4 regions of the Halomonas sp. H10-9-1 genome follow, and region 1 is predicted to be linked to each of the others. Evidence: predicted binding sites of a transcription regulator. Region 1 holds the regulator's gene; each other region holds the start of a gene.
What was found. Region 1 encodes FNR, which switches genes on or off when oxygen is low (the NO sensors DNR and NnrR bind a similar motif). Its sites were predicted from a motif close to TTGATNTANATCAA; they were not measured.
Positions count from the first base shown of each region.

Region 2: NFH66_RS13340 (DUF427 domain-containing protein) is a predicted target of FNR. The motif match lies at 1,932-1,945, and genes of this name have one in related genera.
Region 3: ubiT (ubiquinone anaerobic biosynthesis accessory factor UbiT) is a predicted target of FNR. The motif match lies at 2,283-2,296, and genes of this name have one in related genera.
Region 4: NFH66_RS09330 (cytochrome-c peroxidase) is a predicted target of FNR. The motif match lies at 1,477-1,490, and genes of this name have one in related genera.

Region 1 is NZ_JAMSHO010000001.1:583,475-587,682, reverse strand. Features, by position in the region: gene ccoS (cbb3-type cytochrome oxidase assembly protein CcoS) at 1-70, shown strand, start outside; gene NFH66_RS02685 (sulfite exporter TauE/SafE family protein) at 70-774, shown strand; gene NFH66_RS02680 (radical SAM protein) at 865-2,205, shown strand; gene fnr (fumarate/nitrate reduction transcriptional regulator Fnr) at 2,318-3,061, shown strand; gene ttcA (tRNA 2-thiocytidine(32) synthetase TtcA) at 3,289-4,208, opposite strand, start outside.
Region 2 is NZ_JAMSHO010000001.1:2,908,305-2,912,512, reverse strand. Features, by position in the region: gene NFH66_RS13350 (ion transporter) at 84-1,079, opposite strand; gene NFH66_RS13345 (5'-methylthioadenosine/S-adenosylhomocysteine nucleosidase) at 1,170-1,826, opposite strand; gene NFH66_RS13340 (DUF427 domain-containing protein) at 2,034-2,378, shown strand; gene blaOXA (class D beta-lactamase) at 2,687-3,451, shown strand; gene aadA1 (ANT(3'')-Ia family aminoglycoside nucleotidyltransferase AadA1) at 3,465-4,208, shown strand, end outside.
Region 3 is NZ_JAMSHO010000001.1:104,726-108,933, reverse strand. Features, by position in the region: gene NFH66_RS00530 (adenosylcobalamin-dependent ribonucleoside-diphosphate reductase) at 1-1,672, opposite strand, end outside; gene ubiT (ubiquinone anaerobic biosynthesis accessory factor UbiT) at 1,711-2,205, opposite strand; gene trmB (tRNA (guanosine(46)-N7)-methyltransferase TrmB) at 2,417-3,181, opposite strand; gene NFH66_RS00515 (DUF423 domain-containing protein) at 3,307-3,681, shown strand; gene NFH66_RS00510 (PaaI family thioesterase) at 3,688-4,101, opposite strand.
Region 4 is NZ_JAMSHO010000001.1:2,023,557-2,027,764, forward strand. Features, by position in the region: gene guaD (guanine deaminase) at 69-1,385, shown strand; gene NFH66_RS09330 (cytochrome-c peroxidase) at 1,659-2,648, shown strand; gene NFH66_RS09335 (adenosine deaminase) at 2,757-3,749, opposite strand; gene NFH66_RS09340 (DUF4139 domain-containing protein) at 3,853-4,208, opposite strand, start outside.

The sequences.
Region 1 (4,208 bases):
GCTGCCCCCCACCGAAGACGTCGACGCCCCGACGCCGCCGGACCGCCGTCCGGACGACGAGGTGCGCTGATGGATCCTACCGGGCTCGACCTGCCGCCCTTCGCCGCGGCCGTCGTCTTCGGCCTGCTGGGCGGTGCCCACTGCATCGGCATGTGCGGCGGCATCATGAGCGCGCTCTCCTTCGCCGTGCCCCCCAGCATGCGCTCATCCGCCCGTCTCTCCGGCCTGCTGCTGGGCTACAACCTGGGCCGCATCACCAGCTACATGGTGGCGGGCGCCCTGGCGGCGTCACTCGGCACCCTGCTCTCGCTGACCGCTCCCGCGCGCCTGATCCTGCAGGGGCTCGCCGCACTGATGCTGATCCTGATGGCCCTGTATATCGCCGACTGGTGGAAGGGGCTGCTCGGGATCGAAACCGTTGGACGGCGCCTGTGGCGCCACCTGGAGCCGTTCGGGCGCCGGCTGATGCCGGTGGTCAGGATTCCCCAGGCCGTGGCGCTGGGCGCGGTGTGGGGCTGGCTGCCCTGCGGGCTGGTCTACTCGATGCTGGCCTGGAGCCTGGCCATGGCCGACCCGCTGCGGGGCGCACTGCTGATGGGCGCCTTCGGCCTCGGCACCCTGCCGGCACTGCTGGCCACCGGGCTCGCCGCCCGCCAGCTGGCCGGCCTGATTCGCCACCGTGCCACCCGCAGCATCGCCGCGCTATTGATCATCGCCTTCGCTCTCTGGCAGCTGTGGCAACTGCTCCCGGGAGGCGGAGCGCCTCTCGGCTGACGACTATTCCACGCGGGATTGACACAGCTCAACGCTTGCCTGGCCGCGGCACCCTAGCATGGGGAGTATGTCCACGACCCGGAGTCGCCCATGTCCGTTCACGCCAAGCGCACTGCCCCCCAAGGGGCCTCGAGCCCGCCTCGAGAGCCGCTGCCCGGCGCGGGCGATCTGGTATCGGCCACCGAGGTCGCCTATCCCGCGCCCCACCACTATCACCCGGGCGTCGCTGCTCCCGCGCTGGAGGCGGCCCTCGCCGAGCGCCCGGCCGATGCCTCCCTCGCGGTAAGGGTGCGCCTGCCCTTCTGCCGTCATGCCTGCCGCTTCTGCGCCAGCCTGTGCGTGCCCTCCCACGACAGTCGCCAGGCGGAACCCTACCTGACGCGACTCGACCGCGAGATGGTGCTGGCCCGGCGCCGGCTAAGCGGACTGCCCCCGGTGTCACGCCTGCACTGGGGCGGCGGGACGCCGACATTCCTCACCCTGGACCAGATGAGCGACCTCTTCGATCGCCTGGACGCCCGCCTGGGGCTCTCCGCTGCCCGGGAGCGCGACTTCAGCATCGAACTCGACCCCCGCGAGGCCGACATGCTCACCCTGCGCCACCTCCAGGCGCTGGGCTTCAATCGCCTCAGCCTGGGCGTGCATGAGCTCGACCCCCGGGTACAGCGGGCGATCAACCGCATCCAGCCCCGGGCACTGACCGAGGCGCTGGTCGATGAGGCCGACCGACTGGGCTTCCGGGAACTGACCCTGTCGCTGATGCTCGGCCTGCCCTTCCAGACCCCGCAAGCCCTCGCCGATACCCTCGAGCAGGTGCTCGGCATGGCCCCGGCACGCATCCGCCTCCACCGTTACAACCACCGCCCGGAGCGCCACCTGGCCCAGCGCGCCATTCATCGCGACTGGCTACCCGACGCGGCGACGCGGCGCCAGCTGCTGGCCGTGGCACGTGCCCACCTGGAGGCATCCGGCTACGTGCATATCGGCCTCGGCCTCTTCGCACGTCGCGACGACCGCCTGGCCCAGTCGCGGGCCAGCGGCACCCTGGGGCACGGCCCGTTGGGCTTCACCCAGGACACCGCAGGTGACCTCCTGGGGCTCGGCCTGGGCGCCACCAGCCGCATCGGTGAGCTCTGGGTTCGCAACACCGACACCCTGGCGAGCTACGAGGGGGCCCTGGATGCCAGCCGCCTGCCCACCGCACGCGGTATCCGCCTGACGCCCGACCAGCAGCATCACCGGGCGATCCTCGAAGCCCTGCTCTGCGGCCGTTCTGTCGACCCTGCCGTGCTGTCGACGGGCACCGACCTCGAAGCACTATGTAGCGAGGGGCTTGTCGATCTTGCTGCCGGCCGGGTGGCGCTGACCGCCGAGGGGCACTGGCGACTGCCCCGCATCCTCGAGGCACTCGCCCCCCCGCCTGGCCCCTGACGCCCCCCCCCCCGGGATGGCAACGTTCTCCATCACCCTGCCCAGGGTGGTTTGCCCTGCCCTCGCTTTGCTCCATAATGGGCCCATGACCACGATCAAGAAGGATAGGGCCATGGCGGACACCCTCACCGGCCGACGGCGCTCGGTGCTACAGGAGACGCGCTGTCAGACCTGCAGCCTGAGCTCGCTCTGCCTGCCTCTGGCGCTGGAGGTGGAGGACATGGACCAGTTCGACGCCATCATCCGGCGCCGCGCACCACTCAAGAAGGGCGAGGCGCTGTTCCGCCAGGACAGCCCCTTCACCAGCGTCTTCGCGGTTCGCTCGGGTAGCCTCAAGCAGGTGACCACCGAGGGCAGCGGCGAGGACCAGCTGACCAATTTCTACCTGCCCAGCGAGCTGGTGGGCCTCGACGGCATCGACGAGCAGCACTACCCGGGCACCGTGGTAGCACTGGAGACCACCACCGTCTGCGAAATCCCCTTCGATCGCCTCGACCACCTCTCGGAGTCGTTGCCGGAGTTGCGCGGTCAGCTCTACCGCAGCATGAGCAAGGAGCTGCGTGCCGACCGCCGCATGATGCGCCTGCTGTCACGCAAGACCGCGGACCAGCGCCTGGCCAGCTTCTTCACCAGCCTCTCCGAGCGCTTCCGCCGCCGCGGCTACTCTCCCTACAGCTTCCGTCTCTCCATGTCCCGGGCCGATATCGGCAACTACCTGGGCCTGGCGGTGGAGACGGTGAGCCGCATCCTCGGCCGCTTCCAGACCCAGGGCGTGGTGGCCGTCTCCGGCCGCGAGGTCAATATCCTCGACCTGCCGGCGCTCACCCGCCTGGCCGAGGAGGAGGGGGCGCACTAACGGCGTAAGCCGTAAGCCGTAAGCCGTAAGCCGTAAGCCGTAAGCCGTAAGCCGTAAGCCGTAAGCCGTAAGCCGTAAGCCGTAAGCCGTAAGCCGTAAGCCGTAAGCCGTAAGCCGTAAGCCGTAAGCCGTAAGCCGTAAGCCAGGGTATCGACGCCAAGCCTAGCGGCAAAGAGTTGTTCTTACAGCGTAAAGCTTATAGCTTACCGCTCCCGGCGAAGCCGGGTTTACAGCTCTTGCTGGATATCGATCCGGCTGGCCTGCATCCTGGCCTGCTTCTCCTCCAGCCCGGCGAAGTCGAACAGGTCGCGATCGGCCAGCTGCGAGGGGGCGACGTTGGTCACCGCCTTGAACATGCTCTCCAGGCGCCCGGGATGCTTCGCCTCCCACTCGGCCAGCATTTCCTTGACGACCTGGCGCTGCAGGTTGGGTTGGGAGCCACACAAGTTGCAGGGAATGATCGGAAAGGCCATCTGCCGGGCGAACTCGGCGATATCCTCCTCGCGGCAGTAGGCCAGCGGGCGGATGACGATATTGCGACCATCGTCGGAGAGCAGCTTGGGCGGCATCGCCTTGAGGCTGCCACCGAAGAACATGTTGAGGAACAGCGTCTCGAGGATATCCTCGCGGTGATGGCCCAAGGCGATCTTGGTGGCCCCGATCTCCTCGGCGAAACCGTACAGGGAGCCCCGCCGCAGCCGCGAGCAGAGCGCGCAGGTGGTCTTGCCCTCGGGCGTCTTCTCCTTGACCACCGAGTAGGTGTCACGCTCGAGGATATGGTACTCGACGCCGGTGCCTTCCAGGTACTCGGGCAGCACGTGCTCAGGGAAGCCGGGCTGCTTCTGGTCGAGGTTGACCGCCACCAGCGAGAACGCCACCGGGGCGTTGCGCTGTAGGCTGCGCAGGATCTCGAGCAGGGTGTAGCTATCCTTGCCCCCGGAGAGGCAGACCATCACCCGATCCCCCTCATGGATCATCCCGTAGTCGATGATCGCATTGCCCACCTGGCGTCGCAGGCGCTTGTGCAATTTGTTGAACTCGCGCCTTGCCCGGGCATCGAGGGCCTCGGTGTCTTCCTGGATGGCGGGCTCTTGCGGGGCGCTTTCCTGGATAGCGGAAGCGAGGGCGCGGGGGTCGAAGGTCACGG
Region 2 (4,208 bases), 2.3 Mb from region 1:
CGGCGCGCGGCCGACCTCATGCCGCCATGGCCTTCCCGACCATGGCGGCTTTTTCATGGAGTGACCGCCGGCGGGCCTACGGCTTACTGATAGCGGTGCTGCCAGCCCTTGACCGCGATCTGCTCCTTGAGCAGCTCCAGCATGTCCACCAGCACCTGCTCGGTGATCCGCTCGGTCTGCGGGTCGGTGCGCAGCCAGGCATCGAAGCCGCTCTCGGCCAGGTGCTCCACCAGGGCGGAGAACTCCGCCGACTTGAGGCCCGCCAGGGCCTCGTCAACCAGGCGGCAGGCCAGGTCGGAGAGCGAAGCCTCGAGCCCCCGGGTCAGCTGGCCGCCCAGCGGCAGGCGCCCGAGGCGCTTGAGCTCCGGGCTCTCCGCCAGGGTACGGCCGACCAGCCCGCGCACGTAGCGCAGGGTGTCGGCGCGGTTGTGGGCATAGGTGTCGCCCGCCATGGCCTCCAGCCGCTGGCCGATCTCGTGGATCAGCGCCTGCTTGCGGGGCCGGACCACCCGCTCCATCAGCGGGGCGGAGAACCCGTCGCTCTGGCGGATCTCCCGCTGCACGTTGTCGAGCATGCGCAGGGCGATGCGGTCGGTGAGCTCCTCGAGCAGGATGTCGTAGTACTTGGCGACCACGGAGTAGAGATACCAGCGGCGCACGTCGATCAGCCCCATGCGCTGCAGGCGGTGCAGCAGCGAGATGACGCGCAGGATGCGCAGCAGCCGAAAGCCACTAAGCGGGATGCAGCCGAGCACGTCGTACCAGTGCACGAAGGGGTAGAAGAACCAGCGATGGTAGTGGCGCTCGGCGATGGCCACCGCCCAGCCCAGCAGCACGTCGAACAGGAAGATCGACACGAATGCCAGGTCGATGGCGAGGAAGTTGGCGTGGATATGCTGCTCGTAGGCGCCGTGCAGGCCCGGGGCCACGGCCTCGAAGGCGGCGTTCAGCGGCGGCAGCAAGTAGAGGCTGTCGAACAGCAGCAGGGCCAGGTTGGCGATCACCAGCACGATGATGAGCAGGTCCCACACCAGGTGGACCCGCTCCAGGGCGGGGGAGGTCCTGCGGGTGGCGGACATTTCTACTCTCCTTTGGCGGTGCGAATCCTCCTCCCCAGCCTAGAAGCTCGGCGCCCGGACGGCACTGAACGCCACCCCGGGCCCGGCGCCTCAGCGCGTCAGCAGCCCCTCCCGGATCGCCGCCTCGAGGCGGTCCACGGCGCCGGCCAGCTTCTCGTCGATGATGTGAAGGTATTCCGTCCAGTCGTCGATATGGTTCAGCTCCGCCTTGCCGTCGGAGATGCCGCGCAGCACCACCAGCGGCACCGCAAAGCGCGTGCAGGCGCGCAGGCCGGCGTAGCTCTCCATGTCCACCATGTCGGCGGTGATGGCGTCATAGGCCGCGCCGGAGACGATATCGGCTCCGGTGGAGAGCGTCGCCTCGTGAATCCCGGGAATGCGCAGCGGCAGGGGCAGGGTGGCCGGCAGGTCGAGGAAGGGCGTGACGCCCGTCGCGAAGCCAAGCGGGGTGGCGTCCATGTCGCGGTAGGCCACCGAGGTCGCCTGGTAGACCTCGGTCTGCTCCAGCGCCCGGCTGCCCGCCGAGCCCAGCGACACCACCAGGTCCGGCAGCCGCCCGCGCGCCTCCAGCCCCGCCAGCGCCGCGGTGAGTTCCACCGCCGCCTCGACCGGCCCCACGCCGGTCATGAAGGGCGTGAAGCGCTCCCGAAGATGCGGGCCGTATTCAGGCTCAGCCGCCATCACGAAGAGGATCGACCGGCCGCCTAATTCCGTCAGCGGCGCCGGTGTGCGTGGTGTATTGCTCATCCCGAGAGTCTCCCGCAGCCCAATAAAGCCACCATCATGGCGGGCAGGGGCGTTGGTGCCAATCACGATGGTCCGGCTGGTGCTGAGCGGACGGTTCGCGGAAGATAGACGCAGATCAAAGGCCAAATCAAATTTGTCACCAGGCGGTGACATTCTGAGGCCCTCGTTCTAGGCTGATAGATCAGCCGGTTCGCAAGGGAGCTGCCGATGGCCGATCACACCGCCGACCCCCGTATTACCCTGCATCCGCACTCCCGGCGGGTGCGCATCCTTGCTGGTGACAACCTGATCGCCGATACCCGCAACGCCATCGAGCTGCGCGAATACGGATATCCACACCGTCAATATGTACCCAAAGGGGACGTGGATATGGCGAAGCTTTCAGTATCTGCCACCGTGACCCATTGCCCGTTCAAGGGCGATAGCACCTATTTCTCGCTGCCCGATATTGCCGATGTAGCTTGGAGCTATGAGTGGCCGATCGTCGAGATGCAGGCGATCGCCGGACGGCTGGCTTTCGATGCCAGTAAGGTGACGGAGATTGTTAAGTGACGTCCGTTTTCGACCCAAAGCGGCTATGGGGGCAAAGGCAGCAGGCACATTCATTGGGGATATGCAGCATGCACGATGATTGGTGCTATACTGCCGAGCTATACTTAATATATAGGAATTTCAATAGGATGAGAGGGGGTGGGCGCGTAGCATAATATTGTTGAACGCGCGTGCGCGTTCAAGTGGAATATCAAGCATGCTACATAATACAACTGTTAGGCGTCCAAGGAGGCAAGGTGCATACTAGATACTTCATTTTCTTTTTGCTTTCCATATTTTTTATTCCTGAAATTTTCGCTCAGGATAAAATACTCGATAGGCCTGAATGGAAGGAATTCTTTGACAAACATGAAGCGACAGGAACGATTCTAATCGTTGATAGTCGCGCTTCAGCCGAAAAGGTTAGTGTTTATGACAGAACGCGCGCTGGGAAGCGCTATTCTCCAGCTTCCACGTTCAAAGTTCCGCATACTCTTTTTGCTTTAGATGCAGGAGTAGTTAAAGACGAGTTTCAGGTATTTCCTTGGGACGGAGTGAAAAGAGGTTATGCGCCGCACAATCAAGATCAGAACTTGCGCTCGGCTATGCGACATTCTGCACTCTGGGTGTATGAAAAATTTGCTAAGGCGATCGGTGAGGAGAAAGCACGGTCCTACCTAAGTAGAATCAGCTACGGAAATATGGACCCTAGTACCAAGGGCGGTGCTTATTGGGTCGATGGAAAGCTTGCTATCTCTGCTGAAGAGCAGGTGGTTTTTTTAAAAAAGCTATATCAAAATGATCTTCCGTTTGAGCTAGAACATCAACGTCTTTTGAAGGATGTTATGATAGTTGAAGCTGAGAAAGACTGGATATTACGTGCGAAAACTGGATGGGAAGGCCGTCACGGCTGGTGGGTCGGTTGGGTCGAGTGGTCCGCTGGCCCTGTTTTCTTTGCATTGAATATAGACACTCCCAATAGATGGGAGGATCTGTATAAAAGAGAGGCTATAGCGCGGGACATTCTTATATCCATTCGAGCACTACCGCCTAACAAATCAATGCAGCCGACCGCTAAAGCGTCGGCTGATTGAAGCGTTAAACATCATGAGGGAAGCGGTGATCGCCGAAGTATCGACTCAACTATCAGAGGTAGTTGGCGTCATCGAGCGCCATCTCGAACCGACGTTGCTGGCCGTACATTTGTACGGCTCCGCAGTGGATGGCGGCCTGAAGCCACACAGTGATATTGATTTGCTGGTTACGGTGACCGTAAGGCTTGATGAAACAACGCGGCGAGCTTTGATCAACGACCTTTTGGAAACTTCGGCTTCCCCTGGAGAGAGCGAGATTCTCCGCGCTGTAGAAGTCACCATTGTTGTGCACGACGACATCATTCCGTGGCGTTATCCAGCTAAGCGCGAACTGCAATTTGGAGAATGGCAGCGCAATGACATTCTTGCAGGTATCTTCGAGCCAGCCACGATCGACATTGATCTGGCTATCTTGCTGACAAAAGCAAGAGAACATAGCGTTGCCTTGGTAGGTCCAGCGGCGGAGGAACTCTTTGATCCGGTTCCTGAACAGGATCTATTTGAGGCGCTAAATGAAACCTTAACGCTATGGAACTCGCCGCCCGACTGGGCTGGCGATGAGCGAAATGTAGTGCTTACGTTGTCCCGCATTTGGTACAGCGCAGTAACCGGCAAAATCGCGCCGAAGGATGTCGCTGCCGACTGGGCAATGGAGCGCCTGCCGGCCCAGTATCAGCCCGTCATACTTGAAGCTAGACAGGCTTATCTTGGACAAGAAGAAGATCGCTTGGCCTCCCGCGCAGATCAGTTGGAAGAA
Region 3 (4,208 bases), 480 kb from region 1:
AGGAAACCACCTCGACCTGCTCCTTGGTCTTCTTGCCCGCCTGGATGACGTTGCGGAAGTAGCGGTGCGAGAACGACGGCTCGATGCCGTTGGAGGCGTTGTTGCCCAGCGACAGCGAAATGGTGCCGGTGGGCGCGATGGAGCTATGGTGGGTGAAGCGCGCACCGTGCTCGGCGAGCTGGGCGACCAGCTCCGGCTCCACCTCGGCGACCTTCTGCATGTAGCGGCTGTAGCGGGCGTGCAGGATGCGACCGGGCACCTTGTCGCCGATCTCGTAGCCGTCCTTCTTCAGCTCGGGACGCTCGCGCAGCATCTTCGGGGTAATCTCATAGTCCTCGGCCAGCGCCGGGGCCATGCCCTTCTCGCGGGAGAGCTCGAGAGCCTGCTTCCAGCCCTCGATGGCCAGGTTGCGGCTCACCTCCTCGGTGAAGGCCAACGACTCCGGCGAGCCATAGGGGATCTTGAGCATGGTCAGGGTCGAGCCCAGGCCCAGGAAGCCCATGCCGTGGCGGCGCTTGGCCTCGATCTCGCGGCGCTGGCCCGAAAGCGGCAGGCCGCTGATCTCCACCACGTTGTCGAGCATACGGGTGAAGATGGCCACCACCTGGCGGTAGCGCTCCCAGTCGAAGCGCGGCGTCTTGCCGAAGGGATCGATGACGAAGCGGGTCAGGTTCACCGAGCCCAGCAGGCAGGCGCCCTCGGGGGGCAGCGGCTGCTCGCCGCAGGGGTTGGTGGCGCGGATCTCCTCGCAGAACCAGTTGTTGTTCATCCGATTGACCTGGTCGATCAGGATGAAGCCCGGCTCGGCGTAGTCGTAGGTGGAGCGCATGATGGTATCCCACAGCTCGCGGGCCTTGATCACCTCGACGATGCGGCAGGCCACGCGGCCCTCGGCGTCGACGGTGTAGCCCTCCTCCACCACCGGCCAGTCGCGGTAGATCAGCTCGCTCTCCTGGACGTCATCCTTCTCGCCCGCGTGCAGCGGGAAGGCCAGGGGCCACTCGGCGTCGTGCTTCACTGCCTCCATGAACTCGTCGGTGATCAGCAGGCTGAGGTTGAACTGGCGCAGGCGGCCCGCCTCGCGCTTGGCCTCGATGAACTGGCGCACGTCGGGGTGGCCGACGTCGAAGGTGCCCATCTGGGCGCCGCGGCGACCGCCCGCGGAAGCCACCGTGAAGCACATCTTGTCGTAGATATCCATGAACGCCAGGGGGCCGTTGGTGCCGGCCCCGGCGCCGAACACGAAGGCGCCCTTGTGGCGCAGGGTGGAGAAGTCGTAGCCGATGCCGCAGCCCGCCTTGAGGGTCATGCCGGCATCCACCACGGAGTCGAGGATATCGTGCATGGAGTCGCGGATGGTGCGCGACACCGTGCAGTTGATCAGGCTCACCGCCGGCTTGTAGGCCTCGGCGCCGGCGTTGGACATGATTCGCCCGGCGGGGATGGCACCGTTCTCCAGCGCCCAGCGGAACTTCGCCAGCCAGGTGTTGGCCTGCTTGCCTTCCACCGCGGCCAGCGCCCGGGCCACGCGATCCCAGGTGGCGGCCACGTCCTGGTCCACGGGCTGGCCGTGACGGTCCTTGAGGCGGTACTTGGAGTCCCAGATGTCGCGGGACGGCCCCTGCAGGGGCACCTCGTTGGATGACTTCACTGGCTTGGTGGAAGTGCTCATTCGGATGGCTCCGGAAGAAATGCGTTAATCGAAAAAAATCAGCCCGTACGTCTTGCCAGCCGCTCCAGGCGCACCAGCAGCTCGCCGAAGGGGCCCTGGGCCAGTCCCTCCTCGCGACCGTCGAGCAGGTTCTTGACCATCAGGCCCAGTTCGGTGTCGCCCTCGATCAGCAGCCGGCGCTGGAAGAACAGCGCATCGGGATCCTCGCGGCGGGTGGCCAGGCAGAGGAACTCCCGCCAGCCACCACGGATGGTGGCCTCGCCAGGCTCGGTGCACACCGCCAGGCGCTCGCCCTCCAGGGTGAGCGTCAGGGCCACGCCGATATCCTCGATGGCCAGGGTAATGCGGCGCCCCTCCAGGGCGTCGAACTCCCCCTCGGCCAGGGGCTCGGCGAAGGTGCGATTGAGCAACGGTTCCACCAGACGACGCTTCAGGCCGACCGGCACGCGCGGATCGAGGGCGCGAATCAGATGGACGGGGGCGGGAGGACGCGGCAGGGCTTGTAACGGTAAAGGCAACAACGGCAGGGACATGACAGCTCTCCTGAAGGGTAACCATGCGGCCAGGGCCGCCGAACCGTTTATCCTAGGCCGGTGCTCCCGGGGCTGCACTGACATGCATCATGTCGGTGACAGGCCCTCTGCTCACCCGCGGCCCGACTACCATATATAGACAATATCTAGTCAGCAAGCCCTATATCTGGTTAAAAACACCAAACATCATGACCCATTTTCATTTGACAGCCTAACCGCTTGAAGCGACGACAGAATCACCGGTGCGGCGATAGATGAGATCCCAGACGCCATGCCCCAGCCGCTCCCCGCGGGCCTCGAACTTGGTCAACGGACGGAACGCCGGCCGCGGCACATAGGGGGCGGTCTCGGGCCCTGCGGTGTTGGCGAAACCCGGGGCGGCATCCATTACCTCGGCCATCCACTCGGCGTAGGCCTCCCAATCGGTGGCCAGGTGGAAGGTGCCGCCGACCTTCAGCCGCGTGCGCACCAGCTCGACGAAGGCGGGCTGCACGATACGCCGCTTGTGGTGCTTCTTCTTGGGCCAGGGGTCGGGGAAGAACAGCTGCACGGCGTCGAGGCTCGCCTCGGGCAGGCACTCCTCGAGCACCCGCAGGGCGTCCTCTCGGTAGACGCGCAGGTTGGTGAGGCCGCGCTTGTCGACCTCGTCGAGCAGCTTGCCGACGCCCGGCGCATGCACCTCGATGCCGATGAAGTCGGTGCCCGGGTGGGTTTCGGCCTGCTCCACCAGCGAGGCGCCCATGCCGAAGCCGATCTCCACCACGCAGGGCGCGCGGCGACCGAACAGCGTTTCGAGCGCCTGACGACCGTCGGCCAGGGTCAGCCCCAGCCGCGGCCACACCTCCTCGAGCCCGCGGGTCTGGGCCTGGGTCATGCGCCCGGCACGCAGCACATAGCTCTTGATGCCGCGGCGGTGCAGCGGGGCATCCGCTCCCTCCGGGCCGGTGGTCTTGTCGTCGTGATGGGGGTCGGTCATGGCGCGGGACAACTCTCTGGACGGAATCTTCTGGGCTTGGATGAATCGGGGGCGCGTATTGTAGCGGCTAAGGCCGCCGCGGGGTACGGTAGCGTCCGAATCCAGACAACCGCGAGGAGACCGAGATGCACGACAGGGGATGGTGGCTGGTCGCGGCGCTGTCCGGCGCCCTGGTGGTGGTCGCCGGCGCCTTCGGCGCCCACGCCCTGGAGGGACAGCTGGCCCCGCGACTGGCGGCGGCCTTCGCGACCGGGGTGCGCTACCAGGCGTGGCATACCCTGGCACTGCTGGCCGTGCTCGCCTGGCGCGCCTCTTGCCCGATCGCCGGCCAGCGGCTGGCCATGGGGCTATGGGCATCCGGCAGCACGCTTTTCTCCGGTTCACTCTACGCCATGGCGCTCACCGGCGCGACGGGACTTGGCATGATCACACCGATCGGCGGAGTGCTGATGATCGGCGGCTGGCTGGCGCTGGCCGGGGCCGTCCTGCGCGGCCGCTGAGGCGCGTCAGTCGCGATCGGGCAGGGCGTAGGTGGCGGTGACCAGGGCCACCGGCTCCTCCTGCCCGGCGGAGAAGAGCTGCACCTCGCCCACCGCCAGGCGACGCCCCAGCTTGAGCAGGCGCGCCGTGGCGATGATATCGCGGTCGCCACGGGGGCGGCGCAGGAAACGGCAGTGCAGGTCGCTGGTCACCGCCATCGGCTCCGGCCCGATCTCGGCGAGGATCGCCACGTAGAGGCAGACGTCGGCCAGGCCCATCAGGGTGGGACCGGAAACGCTCGCACCGGGGCGCAGGTGCTCGTCGTCGATGGCCAGGCTCATGGTGGCCTTCATATGATCGACGGCCTCGATGGTGCCGATGCGCTGGGGGAAGATCTCGTCGAGGAAATCCTCGATGGCGGCGGCGGTCATCATGGGCATGCAAGCCTCCCTGCGATAGCGCGTGAGAAAACAGCCCACACCATAGCCGACCGCCGCAGGAATCGACAGAGGCTGAACGCCGACGCCCCCCGCGGCATGACCGCGGG
Region 4 (4,208 bases), 1.4 Mb from region 1:
ATTCACAGCGCCTCCTCGAAGGCCTGTTGCCGGATGAGCCCGATGGCGGTAACAAACGAGCCCAAAAGATGACGAACAACGACTCGCGCGTGCTGCGCGCCGAACTGCTGAGCTTCGATGCCGACCCCGGCGACGACGATACCCCGGCACCGGGCAGCGTGCGCCACCACCCCGATGGCGCGGTATGGATCGAGAACGGCCGCATCCGCGCCGTGGACGACTACGCCACCCTGGCCCCCGACCTGCCCCCCGGCATCGAGATCATCGATCACCGCGGCAAGCTGATCACCCCCGGCTTCATCGACAGCCATGTCCACTACGTGCAGCTGGAGATCATCGCCTCCTACGGGCGTCAGCTGCTCGATTGGCTGAACGACTACACCTTCCCCGAGGAGCTGCGCTTCGCCGACCCCGACCACGCCGCGGCGCTCTCCGAGGCCTTCCTCGATGAACTGCTACGAGTCGGCACCACCACCGCCCAGGTGTTCTGCTCCAGCCACCCCGCCTCGGTGGACGCCTTCTTCGCCGCCAGCCACCGCCGTGGCCTGCGCATGCTCGCCGGCAAGGTGCTGATGGACCGCCACGCCCCCGCGGGGCTCACCGACGACCTCGAGGGCGGCATCCGCGACAGCGAGCGACTGATCGGCGACTGGCACGGCAAGGGGCGTCTCGGCTACAGCCTGACCCCGCGCTTCGCCCCCACCTCCACCCGCGCGCAGCTCGACGCCACCGGGGCGCTGCTGCGCAACGACGAAAGCCTGTGGCTGCAGACCCATCTGGCCGAGAACAGCGGCGAACTCGACTGGGTAGCCGAGCTCTTCCCGGGCAGCCGCGACTACCTCGAGGTCTACGAGCGCTCCGGCCTGGTGGGGCCGCGCAGCACCTTCGCCCACGGCATCCACCTCGACCAGGCGATGCGCGGCCGGCTCGCCGAACGCGGCGCCAACCTCGCCTTCTGCCCCAGCTCCAACCTGTTCCTCGGTAGCGGCCTGTTCGATCGCCGGGCGGCGCGGGAGATGGACCTCAACGTCACCTACGCCAGCGACGTGGGCGGCGGCACCGACCTCTCGGGGCTGGCCACGCTGAAGGCCGCCTACCAGGTCGGCCAGCTGCGCGGCCAGCCGCTCACCGCCTGGCAGGGGCTCTACGGCCTGACCCTGGGCAACGCCCGGGCACTCTCGCTGGATAAGCGCATCGGCCGCCTGGCGCCGGGCCTGGATGCCGACCTGGTGGTCCTCGACCCCGCAGCCACGCCGCTGCTGGCGCGACGCACCGCGCGCAGCCGCAGCCTGGCCGAGACCCTCTTCGCGCTGATGATGATGGGCGACGATCGCAGCGTCGCCGAGACCTGGGCGGGCGGGCGCCTGCAGCATCGCCGCGGGTGACTCGCTACCGAACTTCCCTGGAACGCGATGGCGTCCGCTTCCATGACAGTACAGGCAGGGTCCAGATGGCGAAGACTGTCGGGATGATTTCTTGATACAGGTCAAGCCACCCCCTTTCCCGAGTACTGCACTGGGTTGATTTATCACAAGGTAACTGAGTAACTGGCTGATATAAGGTTAAACGCCGATTAACGGCGTGCCTTGCCAGCGTCCGTGCCTTGCCACCGCTTGGATGTCAGTCACGGATGGATCATCAGCAGAAGGGGAACTGTCATGCTCAACAAGCGCCTGCTGGTCAGCGCCGTCGCCATCGGCTCGGCCCTTTCCATCTCGGCTCCGGCCCTGGCCGACGACGGGCTTAGCGACTATCGCGACCGCTTCGAGCCGCTGCCGCACCTGCCGCCGATCCCGGCGGACAACTCCCTCACCGCCGCCAAGGTAGAGCTCGGCAACATGCTGTTCTTCGAGCCGCGCATCTCCTCCAGCGGCGTGATCAGCTGTGCCACCTGCCACAACCCGGCGCTGGGCTGGAGCGATCGCATCCCTCGGGCCACCGGCCACGACGGCCAGATCGGCGAACGCAACACCCCCACGGTACTCAACTCAGGCTTCCTCGGCTCACAGTTCTGGGACGGCCGCGAGCCCGACCTCGAGGGGCAGTCCCTGGGTCCCATCGAGGCCAGCGTAGAGATGGCCATGGAACTGGGCCAGGCCCTGAAGCGTCTGGAGGACTTCGAGGTCTACCAGCAGAAGTTCGCTGCCGCCTACCCGGGCGACGAGAACCCGATCAATGCCGACAACCTGGCGCACGCCATCGCCAGCTTCGAGCGCACCCTCAATACCCCCGACTCACCCTTCGACCGCTACCTGCACGGCGACCTGGATGCCCTGAACGAGCAGCAGAAGGATGGCATGGTGGCCTTCGTGGACAACGGCTGCATCGCCTGCCACCGCGGCCCGGCGCTGACCGACAGCCAGTTCCACCGCATCCAGGTACCCGGCTCCACCGACGTCGGTCGCTTCGACGTCACCGGCGAGGAGAGCGATCGCCATCGCTTCCGTACCCCGACCCTGCGCAACGTCGCCGTCACCTACCCCTACATGAACAACGGCGCCACCGAGACCCTCGAGGAGGCCGTGGCCATCATGGGCAAGGAGATGCTGGGTCGTGACTTCGAGGAGCAGACCATCGCCGACATCACCGCCTTCCTGCACACCCTGACCGGCGAACAGCCGGACTATGAGGTGCCGGCCCTACCGTGACCCCGATAGCGGTCCCATACGGGCCGGTCCTTTACCGACGACAAGGCCAGGCGGGCCCCGGGAGCACTCCCGGGGCCGCCTTGGGTATGGGCAAGCGGGTCGCGGCGCCTATGCCTCGGCCAGCAGGCGACGCAGCTCCTCGCGGCGACCCTCGTCAACGAAGGCCGCCTCGATGGCGTTGCCGGCCAGGCGGCGGCACGTGGCCTCGTCCCAACCGAAGGCGCGCTGGCAGGCGAGGAAGTTATCCAGCAGGCCGCCGCCGAAGTAGGCCGGGTCGTCGGAGTTGAGGGTGACATTGAGCCCCTCCGCCAGCAGCTGGGGCAACGGGTGATCCGCGAGGCGCTCGACCACCCTGAGGCGCACGTTGGAGAGCGGGCAGACGGTGAGTACCGTCTGTTCGTCACGCAGGCGGGCGACCAGCTCGGGATCCTCCAGGCAGCGCACCCCGTGATCGATGCGGCAGACATCGAGCCGGTCGAGGGCGCTGCGAATATACTCCGGCGGCCCCTCCTCGCCGGCGTGGGCCACCCGCGGGATGCCCAGGCGCCGAGCGCGCTCGAATGCCTCGACGAACTTCTCGGGCGGATTGCCAAGCTCGGCGCTGTCCAGGCCCACCGCGTCGAGGGTCTCCCAGTAGGGCGCCGCCGCCTCGAGTACCTGCACCGCCTCATCGGCGTCACGATCGCGCAGGAAGGCCATGATCAGGGCGCTGGAAAGCCCCAGCTCCCGGGCCGCCTCACGCCTCGCCAGGGAGAGCCCTTCCATGACCACCGGCAGCTCGATGCCGCGGGCCAGGTGCGCCTGGGGGTCGACGTGCATCTCAACGTGCACCACCCCCTCGGCGCGGGCGCGACGAAAGTAGTCCATCGCCAGGTCATGGAAGTCGGCGGCGGTCTGGAGCACGCTCATGCCCTGGTAATAGAGATCGAGGAAGGACTGCAGATCGCGGAAGTCATAAGCGGCACGGGCCGCCTCCACCGAGGCGTAGGGCAGCGCGACCCCATTGCGCTCGGCCAGGGCGAACATCAGCTCGGGCTCCAGCGAGCCCTCGATATGCAGGTGCAGCTCGACCTTGGGCAGGCGGGTCAGGAAGTCACGCATGGCTCGTCTCGCTCTCCTCGGGTCCTGTCACCACATCCTGATCGAAAGCAGGCCAGCGCGCAAAGCCCATGGCCTCAACGCCCCCTTGACCCTGGCGACGCCCTCAGGGCAGTTCACGCAGGGTCTCGGCGAGCGCCTCACGGCGCTCCTCGCGCTCGGCCTCGGCACCGGCGCGTCGGGATTCCAGCTCGGCGATGCGCTCCTCCGCGGCCTCGAGATCGGCCAGGTAGCGCTGCCCGAGGTCGTTGTCGGTGCCCACCGCCCCCAGGTTGTCGCGGATCCGTGCCTGGCCCTCGGCGGCGCGTTCCAGCTCCTGGCCGATGCGCGCGAGCCGGCGCTCCACTTCGGCCAGGGCCCGGCGCCGCTCCAGCACCGCGGCGAGCCCTTCGGCGGTCTCTCCCTCGGCGGCCTCACGCCACTGCACCAGTTGCGCCTCGCCGGCATCGGCCAGGGCCACGC